2 regions of the Micromonospora sp. NPDC002575 genome follow, and region 1 is predicted to be linked to the other one. Evidence: riboswitches for the same ligand, from Rfam matches in the RefSeq annotation. Region 1 holds a riboswitch; the other holds the start of a gene.
The links. A riboswitch is a leader RNA that binds a small molecule or an ion and turns the genes downstream of it on or off. The one in region 1 is predicted to bind cobalamin.
Positions count from the first base shown of each region.

Region 2: another riboswitch for cobalamin. It lies ahead of cobN (cobaltochelatase subunit CobN); the one in region 1 lies ahead of ACFYWL_RS14830 (ribonucleoside-diphosphate reductase subunit alpha).

Region 1 covers NZ_JBIARA010000008.1:136,308-139,602, forward strand. The annotation lists gene ACFYWL_RS14830 (ribonucleoside-diphosphate reductase subunit alpha) at 1-1,261, opposite strand, end outside; cobalamin riboswitch at 1,397-1,608, opposite strand; gene ACFYWL_RS14835 (hypothetical protein) at 1,731-1,886, shown strand; gene ACFYWL_RS14840 (SDR family oxidoreductase) at 2,033-2,794, shown strand; gene ACFYWL_RS14845 (sigma-70 family RNA polymerase sigma factor) at 2,944-3,295, shown strand, end outside.
Region 2 covers NZ_JBIARA010000013.1:116,215-119,509, reverse strand. The annotation lists gene ACFYWL_RS20205 (hypothetical protein) at 1-282, shown strand, start outside; gene cpt (chloramphenicol phosphotransferase CPT) at 321-854, opposite strand; cobalamin riboswitch at 1,116-1,245, shown strand; gene cobN (cobaltochelatase subunit CobN) at 1,534-3,295, shown strand, end outside.

The DNA.
Region 1 (3,295 bases):
GCCGGTTGCTCGCGTCCTTGAACGTCATCCACCCGTTGCCGGTCTGCGCGAGCGTGCGCATCATCCGCCCGTACAGGTCGCGGGCCCGGACGGTGCGGACGGCCTTCTTCTCCGCCGCCCGGTACGCGGAGTCGAACGCCTCGCCGTAGAGGTCGGGCAGCTCGGGGGCGTCGGACGGGTCGATCAGCGACCAGTCGCCGTCGGCCTCGACCCGGCGCATGAACTCGTCGGGGATCCAGTTGGCCAGGTTCAGGTTGTGGGTACGCCGGGACTCCTCGCCGGTGTTGTCCCGCAGCTCCAGGAACTCCTCGACGTCCGGGTGCCACGGCTCCAGGTAGACACAGGCCGCGCCCTTGCGCCGCCCGCCCTGGTTGACCGCCGCCACCCCGGCGTCGAGCGTCTTGAGGAACGGCACGATCCCGTTCGAGCGCCCGTTGGTGCCCCGGATCAGCGCGCCCCGGCCCCGCACCCGCGACCAGGAGATGCCGATGCCGCCGGAGAACTTCGACAGCTTCGCCACCTGGTGGTAACGCTCGTAGATCGAGTCGAGCTCGTCGCGCGGCGAGTCGACCAGGAAGCACGACGACATCTGGGTGTGCCGGGTGCCGGAGTTGAACAGCGTCGGCGAGCTCGGCAGGTACGCCAGGCTGGACATCAGCCGGTAGAAGTCGACCGCCTCCCCCGCCGTCTGCGACAGCCCGCAGGCCACCCGCAGCAGCCAGTACTGCGGCGTCTCCACCACCAGCCGGGTCCGCGGGTGCCGCAGCAGGTAACGGTCCGCGACCGTGCGCAGGCCGAAGTACTCGAACCGCAGGTCACCGGCCGGGTCGACGGCGTCGTCCAGCTCGCGGGCGTGCGCGGCCACGAACGCGGCCGTGTCGTCGCCGATCAGGCCGAGGCCGTGGGCGTACCGGATGGACTGGCTGAAGCTGTCGACCTCCTGCCCGCGGACCTCCTCGGCCACGTACGCGGCCAGCAGCCGGGCCGCCAGCTTCGAGTACTGCGGCTCCTCGCCGATCAGCTCCGCGGCCGTCTGGATCGACAGCTTGTCCAGCTCGGCGGTGGTCGCCCCGTCGTACAGGCCGCTGATCGTCCTCGTCGCCACCCGCAACGGATCGACCTCGTCCAGGTCGGCGACCCAGCGCTCGACCGCCTTGACGATCTTGTTGACGTCCACCGGCTCGGTGTCGCCGTCTCGCTTCCGCACCTGCATGACGTGCCGGCGTTGCTCCGGCCCCGCCAGCTCCCGCGTCCCGCTCATGTTCGTCCTCCTGACGCCCGTCCCCGAGGTCGAGGGCGCGCGGGAGGACGCCGCCGGCCACCCGCGGTGGCACACTTCGCCGCCGCTGCCGGCTGATGGCGTCGGCCGTCCCACGCGGCCTTCGACCGCCGCACGCGTCGCGTGCGGCACGCTGGCAGGTCTTCGGACTCGCGGGCGTCGTGCTCGATGCCTACTGGCCGTCGCTTCCCAGGCCCGGCCGGGCCCAGTGCTTCGTTGACGGCGGTCGTTCCCACTCACCGCTGCGGGGCAGCCCCGGACTCACACCGGGTTCCCTCTTGCCTCGACCACCGTGGACCGATGGCCGAACCAGCTACGGGTGACACCATATATGGGCACAAGGCGAAGATGGCAACACCAGATGATGGGTCGGGCGAGTCGCCGCGCAGCGTAACTCCACACTCGCGCCAGGTGAGCGGCAAAGCGAGCCGCGGGCGGCCGGGAAGGCGAAATGGACCGGCAGGGCGTGAAGGAGTTCGGCGACGCGTTCTTCGCCGGCATGCCCGACCTGCGACACCCCCTCGTCGAGCTGGTCGCGGACGGCGACCTCGTGGCGCTGCCGGACCGGCTGACCATCATGCGACAGATCGGCGCCCTGCCGTCGTAGCCGGACGCCAGCCGCCGGGGCGGCACCTAAGTCGCCCGCCCCGGCGGCGGCCGGATCGGGAAGTCGAATGACAGATGTGACTCCCCCGGCCACCGCACAGCATTGGTGCGGCAACCACTCGAACGGGCGACAGGAGCATTCACGCCATGCAGACGATCCTCATCACCGGCGCCTCCTCCGGATACGGGCGGGAGACCGCCCGGCACTTTCTCGCGCAGGGGTGGAACGTCATCGCCACCATGCGGACGCCGCGCGCGGACGTCCTGCCCGAGTCGGACCGGCTCCGCGTCCTGGAGCTCGACGTGACCAGGCCCGACACGATCACCGCCGCGTTCGCCGCGGCGGGGCCCATCGACGCCCTGGTCAACAACGCCGGCATCGGGCTGATCGGCGTCTTCGAGGGCACGCCCATGGCCCGGGTCCGGGAGATCTTCGAGACCAACACCTTCGGGGTGATGGCGACCACCCAGGCGGTGCTGCCGCAGTTCCGCGAGCGCGGGTCCGGCGTCGTGGTCAACGTGACCTCCAGCGTGGTGCTCGGCCACATGCCGCTCTCGGCCGTCTACAAGGCCAGCAAGATGGCCATCGAGGGGTTCACCGCGTCCCTCGCCCTGGAGCTCGCGGAGTTCGGCGTGCGGGCCAGGACCGTCGAGCCGGGCGCCTGCCTGACGACGAACTTCGCCGCCGGTGCCACGAACAACATCGACGTCACCACCTCGCTGGAGGGGTTGGTCCCGGCGCCCTACGAGCCCTTCGCGAAGAAGGCCCTCGGCGGCTTCGTCAACCAGGACCTGTTCACCCGGGAGAGCGATGTCGCCGAGACGGTGTGGCGGGCCGTCCACGACACCACCGGCCAGCTGCGCTTCCCCGCCGGCCCCGACGCCCTCTGGCTCGACCAGGCGAGGTGATCGACCGGACCGCGCGGTGCGGCGCGGTCCGCCGGTCCGGCCCCGCGCGTGCGGGGCCGGACCGCCGCGCCACATCGTCACCAACACGTCGGCCGGCATTCCTGACGTCATTCCCGGCAGCCGTGCCGCCCGAGTGATTGGACCGCCCTGTGACCTGCCTGGCCAACGACACCGACACCGACACCGACATCCGCATCCGTGAGCTGCTCGCCGCGCACGGCACGCCACTGACCCGGTTCGTCCACGGCCTGACCAACAGCCACCGGCAGACCGCCGAGGACGTCATCCAGGAGACCCTGCTGCGGGCGTGGCGTCACCTCGACTCGCTGCCGCCCGACAGCGACGGCCGAAGGCGACGCTGGCTGTTCACCGTCGCCCGGCGGCTCGTCATCGACGAGGCCCGACGGCGGCAGGCCCGCCCGGTCGAAGTCGCCACGCAGACGGACCAGGAGTGCGGCGCGACCGGCGACGACACCGCCGACACCGCGATCGCGAACCAGG
Region 2 (3,295 bases), on a different contig from region 1:
GACCGCGAGGCGACGCCGGACGACCTGGCCGCCCTGGAGGCGTTCGTCCGCAGCCGCCGGGGTGTGGAGTTCTACCTGGAGCCGGAGACCACCGCGACCGACACCACGGTGATGGCGATCGCCCACGACGGGGAGTGGATCCGGCGGCGGACCGGGTCGCCGCGGGTCGCCGCGAAGATCGCCCAGCGGCACGCCGTGCCGTTGTACGAGGCCGCGCGCACCGGATACCCGGAGCGGATGCGGGCCTGGAACCGGGCGCACCCGGAGCGCCGGTTGCGCTGACCCGCCGGGCGGCGCACCGGCCCGCCGCCCGGCGTCGCTCAGCGCACGCGCGAGGCGATGGCCCGCGCGCAGTCGAGAGACTCGGCGCGGCTGGTGTCGACCTCGACGTCGTAGCGGACCCCCTCGTGCACGGTCTCGGCCTGTGCCGCCGCCATCCCGATCACCCGGTCGCCCCGGGCGACCTCCCGGCCCGCCGCGACCGCCGAGGGGCACCGCACCCCGGCCCACAGCACCTCGACGTCGGCCAGGTAGCCGCCGAGGCGCTCCTGGGAGGCGCCGCCACCGAGGAAGACCTCGTCCAGGATGATCCGTGCCCCGGCGCCCGCCATCGCGGCGATGCCGACCAGCCAGGCGTGCTGCACGGCGAGGAAGTCCTCGCCGACGTCGACCTCGCCCCGCTGGCCGAACGTCAGCCCGGACGGGGAGCCCAGCATGGCCGGCGGCAGCCGGTCGATCAGGTCGTCCACGCCGAAACTGATCCACGGGTGCGGCAGGATGCGCTGGAGGCACCGGACGATCGCGGACTTGCCCGAACTGGAGCCGCCGTTGAGCACGATGACCTGCGTCGCCACCTGATCGGATGCCTTTCGCGCGATTCCCGTCCCGCGCCAGCGGGAGATGATCGGAATCAGCCTAACCAGCCCGAGGGCCGGCCGGCAGGAAAGGGTGCGCGAAACGACCCCCAGCCATCGGCGTACGACATTTGCCCTCACCGCATCCGATTCCCGATGCAATTGTCGTTCATCGATGTGGTTCGGGGCTGTGGGCGGCCGGTGGTCCGGCGTTGACCGGCGGCGGTCGGGTGTGGCAGCATTCGCGGCCTGACGGCAGTGAAGGAAGCCGGTGCGATTCCGGCGCGGTCCCGCCACTGTCACCGGGGAGCGATCCCCCCTCGTGAGTCACGACCGTGTGTCTGCGGTTGGAAGGCCGGGGGTGAGCGTCGATCCGGGAGCCAGGATACTTCGGCCGTCGGAGCGACCCCAGGGCGTGGACACCCGAGGAGGACCCGATGACGCACGGCGTCTCGCACATCGACGACCATCGTCGCCGCCTGCTGGCGCGCGACAGCCTGCCCGCGCCCCGTCGCCGCACCTGAGCCCGCGCACCGCGTACCGCGTCATGCTGCGTCCCCGGCGCTCCGGCCGCCGCCGGTGAGCCGGCCGCAGGCCCGCCGCACCCGCTGAACCCGCGCCCATGCCTGCCCGCAGGCGGCCCACCCGCCGCCCCGTGCGTCACTCTCCGGAGCCTTCCGTGCGCATCCTGCTGCTGTCCACCGCCGACACCGACCTGCTCGCCGCCCGGGCCAGCGGCGTCGGCTACCGGCTGGCCAACCCCGCCCGCGTCGCCGCCGACGCCGTGCCGGCGCTGCTCGACGGCGTCGACCTCGCCGTCGTACGGCTGCTCGGCGGCCGGCAGGCGTGGCCGGACGGCCTCGCGGCCGTGCTCGGCTCCGGGGTGCCCACGGTCGTCCTCGGCGGCGAGGCGGTCCCCGACGCCGAGCTGATGGCCGCGTCCACCGTGGCCTCCGGGGTGGCCACCGAAGCGCTGGCGTACCTGGTCGAGGGCGGTCCGGGCAACCTCGCCGAGCTGGCCCGGTTCCTCTCCGACACGGTGCTGCTCACCGGCGAGGGCTTCGCCCCGCCCGCGCCCACCCCCGGGCACGGCGTCCACGGCGAGCGCCCGCACAAGCCCGAGCGGCCGACCGTCGGGATCGTCTTCTACCGGGCGCACGCCCTCGCCGGGAACACCGCCTTCGTCGACGCCCTCGCCGACGCGGTCGACGCCGCCGGGGCGAACCCCCTGCCGATCTTCTGCGGCTCGCTGCGCGGGCTCGCCCCCGGCGACGGGCCGCTGGAGCTGTTCGCCCGCTGCGACGCCCTCGTCGTCACCGTGCTGGCCGCCGGCGGGACGGTGGCCGCCGACGCCTCCGGCGGGGGCGACGACGACGCCTGGGACGTCGGCGCGCTCGCCGCCCTCGACGTGCCGATCGTGCAGGCGCTCTGCCTCACCAGCACCCGCGAGCAGTGGGCCGGCAGCGACGCCGGGCTGTCCCCGCTGGACGCCGCCATGCAGGTGGCCATCCCCGAGTTCGACGGCCGGATCGTCACCGTGCCGTTCTCGTTCAAGCGGATCGACGCCGACGGGCTGTCGGTCTACGAGCCCGACCCCGAGCGGGCCGCCCGGGTCGCCGGGATCGCCGCGCGCCAGGCCCGGCTGCGGCACGTGCCCCACGCCGACAAGCGGCTGGCGATCGTGCTCAGCTCCTATCCGACGAAGCACTCCCGGGTCGGCAACGCCGTCGGCCTGGACACCCCGGCCTCGGCGGTGCGGCTGCTCGCCGCGCTCGCCGACGCCGGCTACCACCTCGGCGGCCGGCCCGTGCCCGACGACGGGGACGCGCTCATCCACGCCCTGATCGCCGCCGGCGGCCACGACGTGGAGTGGCTCACCCCCGCGCAGCTCGCCGCCGCCGACGCCCGGGTGCCGCAGGCGAGCTACCGGCGCTGGTTCGACGCGCTCCCGGCCGCGCTGCGCGAACGGATCCGCGAGCACTGGGGCGAGCCGCCCGGCGAGCTGTACGTCGACGACGGCCACGTCGTGCTCGCCGGCCTGCGGCTGGGCAACGTGCTGCTGGCGATCCAGCCGCCGCGCGGGTTCGGCGAGAACCCGATCGCCATCTACCACGACCCCGACCTGCCGCCCAGCCACCACTACCTCGCCGCGTACCGCTGGCTGGCCGCGCCCGAGGCCGACGGCGGGTTCGGCGCGGACGCCGTGGTGCACCTCGGCAAGCACGGCACCCTGGAATGGCTGCCCGGCAAGGGCCTCGGCCTGGCCGCCGACTGCGCCCCCGACGCCGTCCTGGGCGACCTGCCGCTGGTGTACCCGTTCATCGTCAACGATCCCGGCGAGGGCACCCAGGCCAAGCGTCGCGCCCACGCCGTCGTCGTCGACCACCTCGTGCCGCCGATGGCCCGCGCCGAGACGTACGGCGACCTGGCGAAGCTCGAAC